DNA from 3 places in the Streptomyces sp. NPDC087440 genome. Region 3 is predicted to be linked to each of the others. Evidence: riboswitches for the same ligand, from Rfam matches in the RefSeq annotation. Region 3 holds a riboswitch; each other region holds the start of a gene.

Region 1 (5,784 bases), on a different contig from region 3:
CAGCCCCTGTCTCAGTCCCTGGAAACAGGATGTTCGCTCAGCGGACGCTCAAATCCGAATAACGGTTGGGTCAAACTCCCCTGGACGCTTTGCCGTCACAGGGGAGTTTTGTCTGCTTTTCCCTGTGCAATAGGGCACAAACCCCTGATCGATCACCCCGGCGGCCGTGATAGATCTGCACGACCACCCACGGACGCCACCCCTGTCCCGTGGGGGCGCTGACGCCGGTCGAACCCGGCGATGCACTCCATCCACATCCGGGGGCACACGCCCCGACGAAGGATCGTCACAGTCGATCCGAGCCGCGCACCGCTTGCGAGAACGGCCGGATCGCATGGAGAAAGGCGCACGATCATGACCTCAGTGCAGGTCGACAAGAAGCACGGCGACGGCAGTGAGGCCGCAGGCACGGCCGCAGGCACGAGCGACGACGGCTCGGGCGAGGGCTACCAGCGAGGACTCGGCGCCCGCCAGATCCAGATGATCGCCATCGGCGGCGCCATCGGAACGGGCCTCTTCCTCGGCGCGGGCAAGGGCATCTCCAAGGCGGGACCCAGCCTGATCCTCGCGTACGCCATCGCGGGCCTGGTCATCTTCTTCATCATGCGGGCGCTCGGCGAGCTGCTCATGTACCGCCCGGTGTCGGGCTCCTTCTCGGAGTACGCCCGTGAGTTCCTCGGCCCCTTCTTCGGGTTCGTGACCGGCTGGACGTACTGGCTCTTCTGGGTCGTCACCGGCATCACCGAGGTCACCGCCGCCTCCGAGTACATGCAGTACTGGACGAAGGACGCCACCGGCTGGATCAACCAGCCCCAATGGGTCTTCGCCCTGATCTTCACCGTCGTCCTCTTCGGTGCGAACCTGATCTCCGTCAAGCTCTTCGGCGAGCTGGAGTTCTGGTTCTCGATGGTCAAGGTGACGGCCATCATCGGCATGATCCTGATCTGCGCCGGCATCCTGACGATCGGTTTCTCGGACGCCGGTGACACCGCGTCCGTCTCCCTCCTGTGGTCCGAGGGCGGGTTCTTCCCCAAGGGCATCGGCTCGACGCTGATGACGCTCCAGATGGTGATGTTCGCGTTCCTGGCGGTCGAGCTGGTCGGTGTCACGGCCGGAGAGTCCAAGGACCCGAAGACGGTCCTGCCGAAGGCCATCAACACCGTGCCGTGGCGCATCGCCGTCTTCTACGTCGGCGCACTGATCATGATCCTGTCGGTCGTGCCGTGGACGCACTTCCAGCCCGGGATCTCCCCGTTCGTCGCGGCCTTCGAGAAGATGGGCCTCGGCGTCGGCGCCGCGATCGTCAACTTCGTCGTCCTGACGGCGGCCCTGTCCTCCTGCAACTCGGGCATGTACTCGACGGGCCGCATGCTGCGCGACCTGGCGCTCAACGGCCAGGCCCCGAAGTTCTTCACCAAGCTGACCGCGCGCGGGCTGCCGCTGGCCGGTACGTCCTTCTCCGCCGCCCTGATGCTGGTCGGCGTGTGGATCAACTACCAGTGGCCGGGCGAAGCGTTCAACTACGTCGTCTCCTTCGCCACCATCTCCGGCATGTGGGCCTGGATCATGATCCTCTGCTCGCAGATCAAGTACCGGAGGATGTCGGACGCGGGCCTGCTGCCGAAGTCGTCCTTCCGGGCGCCGGGTGCGCCGTGGACCAGCTGGTTCGCGCTGGCGTTCATCTTCATGGTCATCGTGCTGATGGGCATCGACAAGGACGCCCGGATCTCGCTGTACTGCGCGCCGTTCTGGGCGCTGCTGCTGGGCGTCTCCTACCTGGTCATGAAGGCCCGGAACCCGGAGAAGTTCGCCGCGAAGAAGTAGCCGTCTCGCGATGTGGCCCTGTCCGTACCATCCCTCGGTACGGGCGGGGTCCTTTGCTTATCCTGGCTCGCATGCTGACCATTTCCCGGACGCTTTACGACCAGATCGTGGCCCACGCGCGGGCCGACCACCCCGACGAGGCATGCGGCGTGGTCGCGGGCCCGGAGGGGTCGGGGCGTCCCGAGCGCTTCGTCCCGATGCTGAACGCTGCCCGCTCTCCCACGTTCTACGAGTTCGACTCGGGGGATCTGCTGAAGCTGTACCGGGAGATGGACGACCGGGACGAGGAGCCGGTGATCGTGTACCACTCGCACACGGCGACCGAGGCGTATCCGTCGCGGACGGATGTGACGTATGCGAATGAGCCCGGGGCGCACTACGTCTTGGTGTCCACCGCCGACACCGACGGGCTCGGGGAGTTCCAGTTCCGGTCGTACCGGATCGTGGACGGGGTCATCACGGAGGAGCCGGTCGAGGTGGTCGGGTAGGTCCTGTGCGGGGCACTTCAGCCCGTCCGGCGTTTGAGGACGCGCGGGCGCAGCCCGTGCAGGGGGCGAGGGGCGTAGCCCCGTCAGTGACCGCAACCCACCCCCCACAGCCTCGCGAGTTCAGGTGAAGGGGCGGGGCTGGGGCAGGCGCCGCAGGCACAGCTCGGCCCCGGGGCGGCGGCCCGGTACGTACCGGCCGGACCACCCCCGGCCCACATCCCCCGCACCCCTGCATCCCCCCAGGTGAGACACTGTGCGCGAACTGGGCGGCAGGACCCAGGAAGCCGGTGAGATTCCGGCACGGTCCCGCCACTGTGACCGGACGCGCACCCCCGCGTCCGGGAGCCAGGAACTGACCTGCCGCCTCTCATCCGCACCAGGGGACGAGGTATCCCCGGAGGAGGCCCCACCGCCATGCCCGCATTCCGCCGCGCGCTCGCCATAGCCGCCGCAGCAGCGACCCTGCTTCCCCTCACCGCCTGCGGCAGCGACCGGCCCAGCGAGAAGAGCCCGCAGGCCAAGGCCGCCAAGGGCTTCCCGTACACCGTCGAGAACTGCGGCGTGAAGACCACCTTCACCAAGGCCCCCGAGCGCGCCCTGCCGATGAACCAGCACGCCACCGAGGTCCTCCTGGAGCTGGGCCTGGCCACGTCCGTCACCGGCACCGCCTACCTCGACGACAAGGTCCTCCCGAAGTACGCGAAGGAGTACGACGCGATCCCGGTCGTGGCCAAGGAGTACCCCTCCAAGGAGAAGCTCCTCGCAGCCAACCCCGACTTCGTCTACGGCGGTTACGCCTCCGCCTTCGACCCCAAGCAGGGCCGCAGCCGCGAGGACCTCAAGAAGTCCGGCATCGAGTCCCGGCTGAACATCGAGTACTGCACCGAGGGATCGAGCGCGGTGGACGACATCTACCGCGAGATCTCCGAGACCGGCCGCACCTTCGGGGTCGGCGAGCGCGCCGACGCGTGGGTCGCCGAGGCGAAGAAGACCATCGACGGGACGGCGGCGCAGCTCAAGGGCGTCAAGCCGGTCAGCGTCTTCGCGTACGACAGCGGCGACAAGACCGCCTCGACCGCCGGCGGCAAGGGCATGGCCAACGAGATGATCACCCGCGCCGGTGGCAAGAACGTCATGGCCGACATCCCCAAGTCCTTCACCGACGCCTCGTGGGAGCAGGTCGTCACCCGCAAGCCCGACGTCATCATGATCATCGACTACGGGTCGACGACCGTCGAGCAGAAGAAGAAGCGGCTGCTTGACGACCCCGCGCTGAAGGACGTACCCGCGATCAAGAACAAGAAGTTCGCCGTGATGCCGCTCTCCGAGATCCTCGTCGGCGTCCGCGCCCCCGCCGCCATCGAACGGCTCGCCCTCCAGCTCCACCCCGAGCTCAAGAAGTAGCAGCCGGCCGTGAGCTGCAAGACGCCGCCCGCCCGCGGGCCGCTCCGCTACACCCTCGTCCTCACGGTCCTCGCCGTCGCCCTCGCGGCGGCGATGATCGCGGGGCTGGCCCTCGGGCAGGTCCGCATCCCCACCGGGCAGGTCGTCGAGATCGTCACCGGGCAGGCCGACCCCAGTCCCTTCCGTACGATCGTCCTGGACGTGCGCATGCCACGCGTGTTGCTCGGCGCGATCGTCGGGGCGGGGCTGGCCGTGGTCGGCACGGTCCTCCAGGCGCTCGTACGCAATCCGCTCGCCGACCCGTACCTGCTCGGGATCTCGTCGGGGGCGTCCGCCGGTGTCGTGCTGGTCATCGTCTTCGGGATCGGCAGCGGGCTGGGGCTCGCGACGACCGTGACCATGCCCGCCGGGGCCTTCGCGGGGTCGCTCCTCGCCCTCGTCCTCGTTTACACGCTGGCCCGGCGGGGCGGGCAGATGACCGGGACCCGGCTGGTGCTGGCGGGGGTCGCCGTCGCGTACATCCTGTCGGCGCTGACCAGCCTGGTCATGGTGACCTCCGCGAAGCGGGAGCACTTCCAGGAGGCCATGTACTGGACGCTGGGCGGGCTCGGGAGCGCGCGGTGGGACATGTTGCTGCTGCCCGCGGTGGTGCTGGCGGCGGGGACGGTGCTGCTCATCGCGCTGGCGCGGCCGCTGGACCTGATGCTGGTGGGGGAGGAGGGGGCGACCGTCCTCGGGCTCGACACCTCGCGGTTCCGGGCGGGGGTCTTTGTGCTGACGTCGCTGGTCACCGGGGTGTTGGTGTCCGTGTCGGGGGCGATCGGGTTCATCGGGCTGCTGGTGCCGCATGCGGCGCGGATGCTGGTGGGGGCTTCGCACCGGACGCTGCTGCCGGTCGTGGCGCTTGCCGGGGCGGCCTTCCTGGTCCTGGCGGACCTGGGGGCGCGGGTCATTGCCGAGCCGCAGGACATTCCGGTGGGCATCCTCACCGCGCTGATCGGCGGGCCGTTCTTCCTGTGGCTGTTGCGGCGGAGGCCGGAGGGGGCGCCCTCGTGATCTCGCTGGGGGTGGGTTGCTGTTCAGGCCGCCTCCGGCGGGGGATCTCCCCTCTCCGCCCCTTCCCTCAAGCGCTCGCCGCGCGGCTGTGAACGGTTCACTGCGGATGCTTCGTGGCTGGTCGCGCCCGCGCGGCGGAGCCGCACATCGACACAGCCCCACGCCCGTGTATTGCCCCCCCGAAGAAAGGGAGACCCATGAGTCACCTCCGTACCGAAGGACTCTCGTACGGCATCGACGGGCGGCACCTCGTCGACTCCGTCGACATCGAGGCCGGGCCCGGTGAGACCGTCGGGCTCGTCGGGCCCAACGGGAGCGGCAAGACCACCCTCCTGCGGTGCGTGTACGGCACCCTCGCCCCCACCCACGGCCGCGCCCTCCTCGACGGCGAGGACCTGCACGCCATGGGCGCCAAGAAGCGTGCCCAGCGGCTCGCCACCGTCCCGCAGGACGGGCAGGCGGTGTTCGAGCTGACCGTCCGCGAGGTCGTCGCCATGGGCCGCTCCCCGCACAAGAAGTTCTGGGAGGCCGACACCGCCGCCGACCAGGAGCACGTACGGGAAGCCCTCGACCGGGTCGGGATCGGCGCCCTCGCCGACCGGGCCTTTCCCTCCCTCTCCGGCGGCGAGCGTCAACGCGCCCTCGTGGCACGGGCGTTGGTCCAGGAGCCCGCCCTCGTGGTGCTGGACGAGCCGACCAACCACCTCGACATCCGCTACCAGCTCGAAGTGCTCAGCCTGGTCCGCGACCTGGGGACCACCAACCTCCTGGCCCTGCACGACCTCAACCTCGCCGCCTACTACTGCGACCGCCTCTACGTCCTCGACGCCGGCCGCATCGTCGCCGACGGCACCCCCGAAGAGGTCCTCACCCCCGACCTCCTCAAGCGGGTCTACGGGGTGAACGCCGAGGTCAGCGTGCATCCCGCCACCGGTGCGCCCACCGTCGTCTACCTCCCGCAGTCCGCCTGAAGTCCGCCTGAAGTCCGCCTGGCGGACACAATCGTCTCGGC
Region 2 (5,784 bases), on a different contig from region 3:
GCCGCCCGGTAGCCGCCCGGGTGGTCGGTGGTCTCCGTGGTGACGGGGTAGACCAGCGGCTCCTCGATGTGGTCCTCGCGCAGGTGCTTCGCCGCGATGGACCGGGCGATCGACCGGCCGTGCCGGGCACTGTGGTACGCCACCACGTCGGCACCGGCGATGACCTCGACGGCCCGCACCGTCATCAGGGACGGGTCGCCGGGGCCGAGCCCGACGCCGTACAGCCGTCCCGTACTCTGCTCGCTCACGCTTACTCTTCCTCGCTGGCGATCGCGTTGAGGGCGGCGGCGGCGATCGCGCTGCCGCCGCGCCGGCCGCGCACGATCAGGTGCTCAAGACCCGACGCGTGCGCCGCCAGGGCGTCCTTCGACTCGGCGGCGCCCACGAATCCGACCGGTACGCCGATGACGGCCGCCGGGCGCGGCGCACCCGCCTCGATCATCTCCAGGAGGCGGAAGAGGGAGGTGGGGGCGTTGCCGACGGCGACGACGGAGCCCTCCAGGCGGTCGCGCCACAGCTCCATGGCCGCCGCGCTGCGGGTCGTGCCCAGCTCCTTCGCCAGGTCCGGCACCGACGGGTCCGACAGGGTGCACACCACGTCGTTGTCGGCGGGCAGCCGCTTGCGCGTGACACCGCTGGCGACCATCTGCACGTCGCACAGGATCGGCGCACCGGCGCGCAGTGCGGCGCGGGCGTCGGCCACCACGTTCGGGCTGAAGCCGATGTCCCGCACCAGGTCGACCATGCCGCAGGCGTGGATCATGCGGACCGCGACCTGGCTGACGTCGGCGGGCAGGCCCGCCAGATCCGCCTCGGCGCGGATCGTGGCGAAGGACTGGCGGTAGATCGCCGGTCCGTCCTTCTCGTACTGGTGCACTGTGCTGTCGCTCTCTTCTGCGGACGGGCGGGACGGGAAAACGAAGTCTTCGGGGTACGGGATCAGGCGCGGGCGGCGGTCACGGCTGCGGGCAGCGCCCGTTCCGTGACGGCGACGGGGGAGGTGCGGGAGTCACCGTGCACGACGGACACCTCGTGTCCGTCCGGGGTGGCCACGACGTCGACCCAGTCGCCGTGCGGGTGCCCGCACCGGCGTGCGCAACCCGACCAGTAGACAGGAAGCGCCCCCGCCGGACCCGGGGCGGCCCCCACGGCGGCCGCCGCCAGGGCCCGCACGTCGGACAGCGACTTCGCGCAGCCCGGGCGGCCGATGCACGCCCCGACGCCGCTCCAGGGGGAGTCCGGGCCGGTGACCAGCCCGGCCGCGCCCAGCGCACCGAGCAGCACGGCCGCCCGCTCGGGGGCGACGCCCGGCACGACGACGCCGCGCCACGGTGTCAGGCGCAGCGTGCCGTCGCCGGCACCGCGTGCGGTGTCGGCCAGCAGCCGCCACTGTGCGGCGGTGACACGCCCCAGAGGCGCCCCCACCGACAGTGCCGCCGCACCGGACGCACCCCCGGTCACGACACCGGTGCCGGGCACCGCTGCCTCGCCGGGCCGGGCGGGGGCCGGTGTGCGGGGCGCACCCAGCTTCCGTACCACCTGTGCGAGGAGTACTTCCGGGCCGTCGGGCAGCTCGGCGATCCGCCAGGTGCCCGCGTCCGGAGCACTGTCCAGAAAGGTTTCGGCAGCCACCAGGGCCGCACCTGCCGCCTGCGCACCGGGAACCCGTACCGCATCGGCGGCCCCGCCGACCCGCAGCAGGACGTCGCCGTCACGCCGCGCGAGGAGCGTCACGTCCGCACCCAGGGCGTCCACGTCACCGCGCCCGTCGTCCAGCGCGAACAGGAAGCGGCCGGACAGGGCGACGGCCCGCTCGCTCGCGCACAGCAGCGCGTCCAACTCCGCCAGCCAGGGCCCCACATCGGCGTTCCCCCGGCCGTCGAGACCCGACAGCGGAGAGGCCACCAGATTGCGCACCCGCTCGTGCCGGGCGGACGGCAACAGGCCCGACTCGCCGAGCCGCAGCGCCAGTTCGCCACCACAGTCGGCGGGCAGGGCGCGCAGTTGCGCGTTGCCCCGCGAAGTGAGGTGAATGTCACCCTCGCCGAGCTCCGCGGCCAACTCCCCGAGCACGTCCGCCTGCTCCGCCGTGACGATGCCGCCGGGCAGGCGGACACGCGCCAGCGCCCCGTCGTCCGCACGGTGCAGCCGCAGGGACCCGGGGCACGCGTCACCACGGGTGCGCGGGGAGTTCTCGCCGGGGGCCGACGGCGAAGAGGCTGGTGGGGGCATGGCGGCGAGCATACCGACCCAAGGCCGACTCCTGTTCGACCGCCGGGTGCCGCCCGCTTGACCCGTACGCCTAATATGCCTGGTGGCGGGCCATGCGGTCCGTCGCGTCGCCCCAGGGCGGCAGTCGCCACCGAAAGGCGACAGGGGAGGAAGCCCGGTGCGATTCCGGCGCGGTCCCGCCACTGTGAGCACGGCCCCCGGGCCGTGCGAGTCAGGAACTCCCTTCCGTAGCTTCTCGACTTTCGTTCGAGCAGTCCGAACACCGCCCGGGGCGTGGACACCCCGAGGAAGGCCCGACGCCGCATGATCCTGCTCCTGTCGACGTCCGACACCGACCTGCTCAGCGCCCGCTCCTCGGACGGACCGACTCGCTACCGCTACGCGAACCCCTCCCGCCTCGACCTGGCGGACCTGCCCGCCCTCCTGGACGGCACCGACCTCGTCGTCGTGCGCCTGCTCGGCGGTGTCCGCGCCTGGCAGGAGGGCCTCGACCAGGTCCTCGCCACCGGCAGGCCCGTCGTCGTCCTCACCGGTGAACAGGCCCCCGACGCCCAGCTGATGGCCGCCTCCACCGTCCCCGTCGGCATCGCCGCCGAGGCGCACGCCTACCTGGCGCACGGCGGACCCGCCAACCTGGAGCAGCTCGCCCGCTTCCTCTCCGACACCGTGCTCCTCACCGGCCACGGTTTCGAGTCACCGGCACCGGCGCCCTCCTGGGGCCCCCTGGAGCGCACCGCCCGCGAGGACGTCGAAGGACCCACCGTCGCGGTGCTCTACTACCGCGCCCACCACATGAGCGGCAACACCGCCTTCATCGACGCCCTGTGCGGACAGATCGAGGACGCGGGCGCCCGCCCGCTGCCGCTGTACGTCGCGTCCCTGCGCACACCGGAGCCGGAGCTCATCGACGAGCTGCGCGCCGCCGACGCCATCGTCACGACCGTGCTCGCGGCCGGTGGCACCCGCCCCGCCGACGCCTCCGCCGGTGGCGACGACGAGTCCTGGGACGCGGGCGCCCTCACCGGCCTCGACATCCCGATCCTCCAGGCCCTGTGCCTCACCAGCTCGCGCGCCGACTGGGAGGAGAACGACGAGGGCGTGTCCCCGCTGGACGCCGCCAGCCAGATCGCCGTACCGGAGTTCGACGGCCGCCTGATCACCGTCCCGTTCTCCTTCAAGGAGATCGACGAGGACGGCCTGCCCTCGTACGTCGCCGACACCGAGCGCGCCGCGCGCGTCGCCGGGATCGCCGTGCGCCACGCCCGGCTGCGGCACATCCCCAACGCCGAGAAGAAGCTCGCGCTGATCCTGTCCGCGTACCCGACGAAGCACTCCCGCATCGGCAACGCGGTCGGCCTCGACACGCCCGCCAGCGCCGTCGCCCTGCTGCGCCGCCTCAAGGAGGAGGGCTACGACTTCGGTACGCAGGAGATCCCCGGCCTGGTCTCCGGCGACGGCGACGAGCTGATCTACGCCCTGATCGAGGCCGGCGGCCACGACCAGGAGTGGCTCACCGAGGAGCAGCTCGCCCGCAACCCCGTGCGCATCCCGGCCGCCGACTACCGGCGCTGGTTCGCCACCCTGCCCGCCGAGCTGCGCGAGTCCGTCGAACAGCACTGGGGCCCCGCGCCGGGCGAGATGTTCGTGGACCGGTCCGCCAACCCGGAGGGCGACATCGTGCTCGCCGCCCTGCGGTTCGGGAACCTCCTCATCCTCATCCAGCCGCCGCGCGGCTTCGGCGAGAACCCGATCGCGATCTACCACGACCCCGATCTGCCGCCGTCCCACCACTACCTGGCCGCCTACCGCTGGATCGCCGCGTCCGCCGACGACAACGGCTTCGGCGCCGACGCGATGGTCCACCTCGGCAAGCACGGCAACCTGGAGTGGCTGCCCGGCAAGAACGCCGGTCTGTCCGCCGCCTGCGGCCCCGACGCCGCCCTCGGCGACATTCCCCTCATCTACCCGTTCCTGGTCAACGACCCGGGCGAGGGCACCCAGGCCAAGCGCCGCGTGCACGCCACCCTGATCGACCACCTGGTGCCGCCGATGGCCCGCGCCGACAGCTACGGCGACATCGCCCGCCTGGAACAACTCCTGGACGAACACGCACAGATCGCGTCCATGGACCCGGCGAAGCTCCCGGCCGTCCGCGCCCAGATCTGGACGCTCATCCAGGCTGCGAAGCTGGACCACGACCTCGGCATCGAGAACCGGCCGGAGGACGAGGGCTTCGACGACTTCATCATGCATCTCGACGGCTGGCTCTGTGAGATCAAGGACGTCCAGATCCGCGACGGCCTGCACGTCCTGGGCGGCGCCCCCGCAGGCGAAGCCCGCGTCAACCTGGTCCTCGCCATCCTGCGGGCCCGCCAGATCTGGGGCGGCACCGCATCGCTGCCCGGCCTGCGCGAGGCCCTCGGCCTGGACGAGTCGGCGGCCAAGCGCACCGACGCCGACGCGATCGAGGAGCAGGCTCGTGGCCTGGTCCAGGCGATGGAGGACGCCGACTGGGCACCCTCCGCAGTGGCCACCGTCGCTGCCGGCCACCCGCAGGCCGTCGCCGACATCCTCGACTTCGCCGCCCGCGAGGTCGTCCCGCGCCTGGCCGCCACCACCGACGAACTCACCCACGCCGTCCACGCGCTGAACGGCGGCTTCGTCCCGGCGGGCCCCTCGGGCTCCCCGCTGCGCGGCCTCGTCAACGTCCTGCCGACCGGCCGCAACTTCTACTCCGTCGACCCCAAGGCCGTGCCCTCCAAGCTCGCCTGGGAGACCGGCCAGGCCCTCGCGGACTCGCTCCTCCAGCGCTACAAGGCCGACAACGGCGAATGGCCCACCTCCGTCGGCCTGTCCCTCTGGGGCACCAGCGCCATGCGCACCGCAGGCGACGACATCGCCGAGGCCTTCGCACTGATGGGCATCCGCCCCGTCTGGGACGACGCCTCGCGTCGTGTCACCGGCCTGGAGGCCATCCCGGCCGAGGAGTTGGGCCGCCCCCGCGTCGACGTCACGCTGCGCATCTCGGGCTTCTTCCGCGACGCGTTCCCGCACACCATCGGCCTCCTGGACGACGCGGTGCGCCTCGCCGCCTCACTGGACGAGCCCGCCGACGTCAACTACGTACGGGCGCACACCCAGGCCGACCTCGCCGAGCACGGTGACGAACGCCGCGCCACCACCCGCATCTTCGGCTCCCGCCCCGGCACGTACGGTGCGGGCCTGCTCCAGCTCATTGACTCCCGCGACTGGCGCACCGACGCCGACCTCGCCGAGGTCTACACGGTCTGGGGCGGTTACGCCTACGGCCGCGAGCTCGACGGCCGCCCGGCCCGCGAGGAGATGGAGACGGCGTACAAGCGCATCGAGGTGGCGGCGAAGAACACCGACACCCGCGAGCACGACATCGCCGACTCCGACGACTACTTCCAGTACCACGGCGGCATGGTCGCCACCGTGCGCGCGCTCAAGGGCAAGGCCCCCGAGGCGTACATCGGCGACTCGACCCGCCCGGAGACGGTGCGCACGCGCACCCTCGTCGAGGAGACCTCG
Region 3 (5,784 bases):
GGACTCCAACTCCCGTGCCGCCTCGAAGTGCTTGGCGACCTTCCGCTTCTTCGCGTCCGGAAGGAATCGTACGAACACCCCTCCCGTCTGGAGGATTTCGTCCAGGCGGCGTGCGTCGTTCAGCGAGGGAATGCGCCTCCCCGCCTCGATGTGCGCGATATGGCTTTGGGTCATGAAGGCCCGTGCGGCCAGCTCTTCCTGAGTGAGCCCCGCCTTTTCGCGGCGGGCCCTCAGCTCCCCTCCGTACGGGGTGGTGGCCTTGCGGGGCTGGGGCCTGGGCAGCGAAGAGGGGTCTGGTTGCATCTCAACTCCCTTGCAGGGGCGACGGGTTGCCCCCGCAAGATACGCCGAGGGCCCCCTCCCCGTAGGCGGAACGGATGCGTTCCACCCCATCCGGCGAGGGGGCCCTCAAGCGTGCGTACCGCAGTACGGCCTAGAAGTCGTCGTCGAAACCGACGGTGCCCTCGACGGCCACCTGGTACGCGGAGACCCGGCGCTCGAAGAAGTTCGTCAGCTCCTGGACGCCCTGGAGCTCCATGAAGGAGAACGGGTTGGAGGACCCGTACACCTTCGGGAAGCCGAGACGCTCCAGGCGCTGGTCGGCGACGCACTCCAGGTACTCGCGCATGGACTCGGTGTTCATGCCCGGCAGGCCCTCGCCGCACAGGTCGCGGCCGAACTGCAGCTCAGCGGCGACCGCTTCCTTCAGCATGTCGGTGACCTGCTGCTGGAGCTCGTCGTCGAAGAGCTCGGGCTCCTCCTTGCGGACGGTGTCCACGACCTCGAACGCGAAGTTCATGTGCATGGTCTCGTCACGGAACACCCAGTTCGTCCCCGTTGCGAGACCGTGCAGCAGGCCCCGCGAGCGGAACCAGTACACGTACGCGAAGGCGCCGTAGAAGAACAGGCCCTCGATGCACGCCGCGAAGCAGATCAGGTTGAGCAGGAAGCGGCGGCGGTCGGCCTTCGTCTCCAGGCGGTCGATCTTCTCGACCGAGTCCATCCACTTGAAGCAGAACTGCGCCTTCTCGCGGATGGAGGGGATCTCCTCGACCGCGTCGAAGGCCGCGGCGCGGTCCTCCGGGTCGGGGAGGTAGGTGTCCAGGAGCGTCAAGTAGAACTGGACGTGGACGGCTTCCTCGAAGAGCTGGCGGGAGAGGTAGAGCCGCGCCTCGGGGGAGTTGATGTGCTTGTAGAGCGTGAGCACCAGGTTGTTGGAGACGATCGAGTCGCCGGTCGCGAAGAAAGCGACGAGGCGGCCGATCATGTGCTGCTCGCCCGGGGTCAGCTTCGCGAGGTCCGCGACGTCCGAGTGGAGGTCGACCTCCTCGACGGTCCAGGTGTTCTTGATCGCGTCCCGGTAGCGCTCGTAGAAGTCCGGGTAGCGCATCGGGCGGAGGGTCAGCTCGAAGCCCGGGTCGAGGAGGTTCTTTTCGCTGTTGGTGCTCATTACTGGCAGGCCTCGCAGGACTCGGGGTTCTCAAGGGAGCAGGCGAGCGCTTCGGCGTCCGATACGTCCGTCACCTGCTGGGCGGGGAGGGTGGTGGGGGCCGGGGCCGCGGCGGACGCCTGCGAGCCGGCGGCGCGGGCGATCCGGGTGGCCGGGCGCGAGCGCAGGTAGTACGTCGTCTTCAGGCCCTTCTTCCAGGCGTACGCGTACATCGAGCTGAGCTTGCCGATGGTGGGCGTTTCCAGGAAGAGGTTGAGGGACTGGGACTGGTCGAGGTACGGGGTGCGGGCCGCCGCCATGTCGATCAGGCCGCGCTGCGGGATCTCCCAGGCGGTGCGGTAGAGGTCGCGGACCTCCTGCGGGATCCAGTTGAAGCCCTGGACCGAACCGGACGCGTCGCGCAGTGCCTCGCGGGTCTGGGCGTCCCAGACGCCGAGCTCCTTGAGGTCGCGCACCAGGTACGAGTTGACCTGGAGGAACTCGCCGGAGAGCGTCTCGCGCTTGAAGAGGTTGGAGACCTGCGGCTCGATGCACTCGTACACGCCCGCGATCGAGGCGATCGTGGCGGTCGGCGCGATGGCGAGGAGGAGCGAGTTGCGCATGCCGGTCTTGGCGACGCGGGCGCGCAGGGCGTCCCAGCGCTCCGGCCAGGTGGGCGTGACGCCGTAGTGGTCGGGGTGCAGGACGCCGCGCGCGGCGCGGGTCTTGTCCCAGGCGGGGAAGGTGCCCGCGCGCTCGGCGAGGTCGCAGGAGGCCTCGTACGCGGCGAGCATGATGCGCTCGGCGATACGAGTGGAGAGTGCGGCCGCCTCCGGGGAGTCGAACGGCAGCTTCAGCTTGAAGAAGACGTCCTGGAGGCCCATCGCGCCCAGGCCCACCGGGCGCCACGTGGAGTTGGACTTCCCGGCCTGCTCGGTCGGGTAGAAGTTGATGTCCACGACGCGGTCGAGGAAGGTGACGGCCGTGTGGACCGTCTTGTCCAGGCGGTCCCAGTCGATCTCGCCGCTGTCGAGGACGAAGGCGCCCATGTTGACCGAGCCGAGGTTGCAGACGGCCGTTTCGCCGTCGTTGGTGACCTCGAGGATCTCGGTGCACAGGTTGGAGGAGTGGACCGTGTGGCCGGGCTCCGCCGTCTGGTTGGCGGTGCGGTTGGAGGCGTCCTTGAACGTCATCCAGCCGTTGCCGGTCTGCGCGAGGGTGCGCATCATGCGGCCGTACAGCTCGCGGGCCGACATGGACTTCTTGGCGAGACCGGCGGCCTCCGCCTTGCGGTAGGCGGCGTCGAAGTCGTCGCCCCACAGGTCCACCAGCTCGGGGACGTCGGCGGGGGAGAAGAGGGACCACTGGCCGTCCTGGTCCACGCGGCGCATGAACTCGTCCGGGATCCAGTGGGCGAGGTTCAGGTTGTGGGTGCGGCGGGCGTCCTCGCCCGTGTTGTCGCGGAGCTCCAGGAACTCCTCGATGTCCGCGTGCCAGGTCTCCAGGTAGACCGCTGCGGCGCCCTTGCGGCGGCCGCCCTGGTTGACGGCCGCGACGGAGGCGTCGAGCGTCTTCAGGAACGGGACGATGCCGTTGGAGTGGCCGTTGGTGCCGCGGATCAGGGAGCCTCGGGCGCGGATGCGCGAGTACGAGAGGCCGATGCCGCCCGCGTGCTTGGAGAGGCGCGCGACCTGGTGGTAGCGGTCGTAGATGGAGTCCAGCTCGTCGAGAGGGGAGTCGAGGAGGTAGCAGGACGACATCTGCGGGTGGCGGGTGCCGGAGTTGAAGAGCGTCGGCGAGGACGGGAGGTAGTCCAGGCGGCTCATCAGCTGGTAGAGCGAGGCGACCTCGGCGAGAGCCCGCTCGCTGTCGTCCTCGGCCAGACCGGAGGCCACGCGCAGCATGAAGTGCTGCGGGGTCTCGATCACCTGGCGGGTGATGGGGTGGCGCAGGAGGTACCGGCTGTAGACCGTGCGCAGGCCGAAGTACTCGAAGCGGTTGTCGCCGTCGAGGTCGATCAGCTCGTCCAGCGCCGCCGCGTGCTTGGCGACGAAGTCGGCCGTGCGGTCCGCGATGAGCCCTTCGCGGTGACCGACGGAGACGGACTCGGAGAAGCAGCCCACACCCTGGGTGGCGGCTTCGTCCCGGATCGTCCGGGCGAGGAGGCGCGCGGCGAGGCGCGAGTAGGCGGGGTCCTCGGAGATGAGACCGGCGGCGGCCTCGGTGGCGAGCTCCCGGAGCTCGGCGGCGTCCGAGCGCGCGTTGCGCCCACGCAGGGCGGCGGCGGCGACCCGGCCGGGGTCGGTGTCGGTCAGGTCGGCGGTCAGGTCGGTCAGGGTGCGCAGCAGCGCGGTCCCGGGGGCGTCCTGACTGTCCTGACTCTGCTCGGCGATGGCCGGATCGACTGGCGCGATGGTCACGTGGGGGCTCTCCCTCGCTCGGCGCGGGGCCACGGGGAGGAGCGGGGGCGCGCGAGCACACGGCAGCCCGGAAAAGGGCGCACGTCGCCTGGCGTCCACCGGCCCATCCTCGGGGCCCGGACGTATCGGTATCCGGTTCGGTCGAGCCGGATGAGCCGTCGGCAGGTCCTCGGACTTGGCGGTGCGCAAATGCGCACATGACACACCGTTGCGGGACAGTTCCGGATTCTCACCGGATTCCCCTGCGGCGACAGCGAGGACGAGCATACATGTGGTGGGTGCCCGTTGGGGAACCCACCACATGTTGTGTCGCGTGGCGTAACACTTCACCGGCGGAAGCAGGCCGGAGGGCCCCGTGCATAGGGGCTAAAGCCCCAATTCGTACGTCAGCAGGCCCAGTCCGGGCAGCGGTTCCCAGTCCTTCTCGGGCGTTCGTACGAAGCCCAGACGCTCGTAGATCCGGTGCGCGCCGAGCATCGTCGGCTGGGTCGACATCACCAGCCGTACGACGCCTTCCTCGGCCCGTGCGCGGTCGATGCAGGCCCGTACGAGTGCCCCGCCCACGCCGAGGCCCCGCGCCGCGTGCGCGACCGCGAGCATGCGGAATTCGGCCTCGCCGGCGACGGCGATGTCCTGGAGGGGGCTGCCCTGGGGAGCATAGGTGACGGTGCCCAGCACCGTCCCGTCGGCGTCCACGGCGACCAGCAGCTCGGCCTTCTCGGCGCGGGAGGCGGCGTCGCGCAGGACCGGCAGGTAGGTGTCCTGCGCGCCGTGGGAGAGGAGGCCGTCGTCCAGGTAGGCGTGGGCGGTGATCTCGCCCACAGCGGTGTATTCGGCGGGTTCCGCGATGCGGATGCGCATGTCCATGCCCGGCAGTGTGCAACGGCGACGGCCCGGTGTCCCACCCCGTATCGAGGGGCGGGACACCGGGCCGTACGACAGCCGGCCGGACCGGCTCAGCAGCAGGCTCAGCAGCAGCGGAAGCCCTCGCGCGGGTCGCCCTCGCGGGCGTCGGTGCGGCTGCGCTCGAAGGCGCGGCGGGACATGACCGGGGCGTTCGGGTCGTGCGAGCGGGCGTGGGCGACGTAACGGTCGTACGTCGCCTCGCCCGTCAGCTCGCGCACGAACCACCGCAGCCGGGACAGCCGGTGCCGCCATGCTGCCGCGCTGCGCAGGGCTCCCGTGCTCACGTGCCGCAGTGCCCCGGTGCTCATACCGTGCTCTCCTCCTTCAGCGGGCGGCCGTCCGGGCCGAGGCCCGCGGCGGCCAGCTCGGCCTTCTCCTCCTTGGTGGCGAACAGCGAGGCCGGGGCGACGATCTTCGACTTCACGTACGCCGTCTCGCTGAGGGTGACCGCCGCCGGGTGGCGGATCGCCTTCAGGCAGGCGCGGCAGGCCTCGAAGAGGACGACCACGATCAGTACGGCGAAGAGGATCGAAAGGACGCCGTCCACCGTGGAGTTGGTGACGATGGTCTCCATCTGCTCCCGGTTCTTGGCGAGTCCGACCTTGTCGAGGCCCTTGTCGAGAGCGGTCTGGTAGACGTCGCGCTGGGCGAAGAAGCCGACCTTGGGGTCGTCGGAGAAGATCTTCTGCCAGCTCGCGGTGAGCGTGACCGCGACGTCCCACAGCAGCGGAACGGCCGTCACCCAGGCGTACTTGAGGCGTCCGGACTTGATCAGCAGCGTGGTGCAGACGGCGAGCGCGACGGCCGCGAGGAGCTGGTTGGCGATGCCGAACAGCGGGAAGAGCTGGTTGATGCCGCCCAGCGGGTCGTGCACGCCGACCCACAGGAAGTAGCCCCAGGCGATGACGACGATGGCGCTGGCGATCCAGACGCCGGGCTTCCAGCTGACGTTCTTGAACGGCTTGTAGACGTTGCCCAGCATGTCCTGGAGCATGAACCGGCCGACCCGGGTGCCCGCGTCGAGCGTCG

The links. Region 3 has a riboswitch for cobalamin ahead of ACIO3O_RS12020 (ribonucleoside-diphosphate reductase subunit alpha). Riboswitches for the same ligand answer to the same signal wherever they lie in the genome.
Positions count from the first base shown of each region.
Region 1: another riboswitch for cobalamin. It lies ahead of ACIO3O_RS18275 (ABC transporter substrate-binding protein); the one in region 3 lies ahead of ACIO3O_RS12020 (ribonucleoside-diphosphate reductase subunit alpha).
Region 2: another riboswitch for cobalamin. It lies ahead of cobN (cobaltochelatase subunit CobN); the one in region 3 lies ahead of ACIO3O_RS12020 (ribonucleoside-diphosphate reductase subunit alpha).

Region 1 is NZ_JBIUXN010000008.1:120,045-125,828, forward strand. It holds gene ACIO3O_RS18265 (amino acid permease) at 355-1,824, shown strand; gene ACIO3O_RS18270 (Mov34/MPN/PAD-1 family protein) at 1,896-2,312, shown strand; cobalamin riboswitch at 2,537-2,688, shown strand; gene ACIO3O_RS18275 (ABC transporter substrate-binding protein) at 2,727-3,716, shown strand; gene ACIO3O_RS18280 (FecCD family ABC transporter permease) at 3,726-4,772, shown strand; gene ACIO3O_RS18285 (ABC transporter ATP-binding protein) at 4,970-5,743, shown strand.
Region 2 is NZ_JBIUXN010000013.1:127,958-133,741, forward strand. It holds gene ACIO3O_RS24785 (precorrin-2 C(20)-methyltransferase) at 1-248, opposite strand, end outside; gene ACIO3O_RS24790 (precorrin-8X methylmutase) at 251-877, opposite strand; gene cobG (precorrin-3B synthase) at 940-2,244, opposite strand; cobalamin riboswitch at 2,337-2,474, shown strand; gene cobN (cobaltochelatase subunit CobN) at 2,536-5,784, shown strand, end outside.
Region 3 is NZ_JBIUXN010000004.1:206,064-211,847, reverse strand. It holds gene ACIO3O_RS12030 (Scr1 family TA system antitoxin-like transcriptional regulator) at 1-303, opposite strand, end outside; gene ACIO3O_RS12025 (ribonucleotide-diphosphate reductase subunit beta) at 434-1,450, opposite strand; gene ACIO3O_RS12020 (ribonucleoside-diphosphate reductase subunit alpha) at 1,450-3,849, opposite strand; cobalamin riboswitch at 3,992-4,133, opposite strand; gene ACIO3O_RS12015 (GNAT family N-acetyltransferase) at 4,216-4,716, opposite strand; gene ACIO3O_RS12010 (YbdD/YjiX family protein) at 4,818-5,063, opposite strand; gene ACIO3O_RS12005 (carbon starvation CstA family protein) at 5,060-5,784, opposite strand, start outside.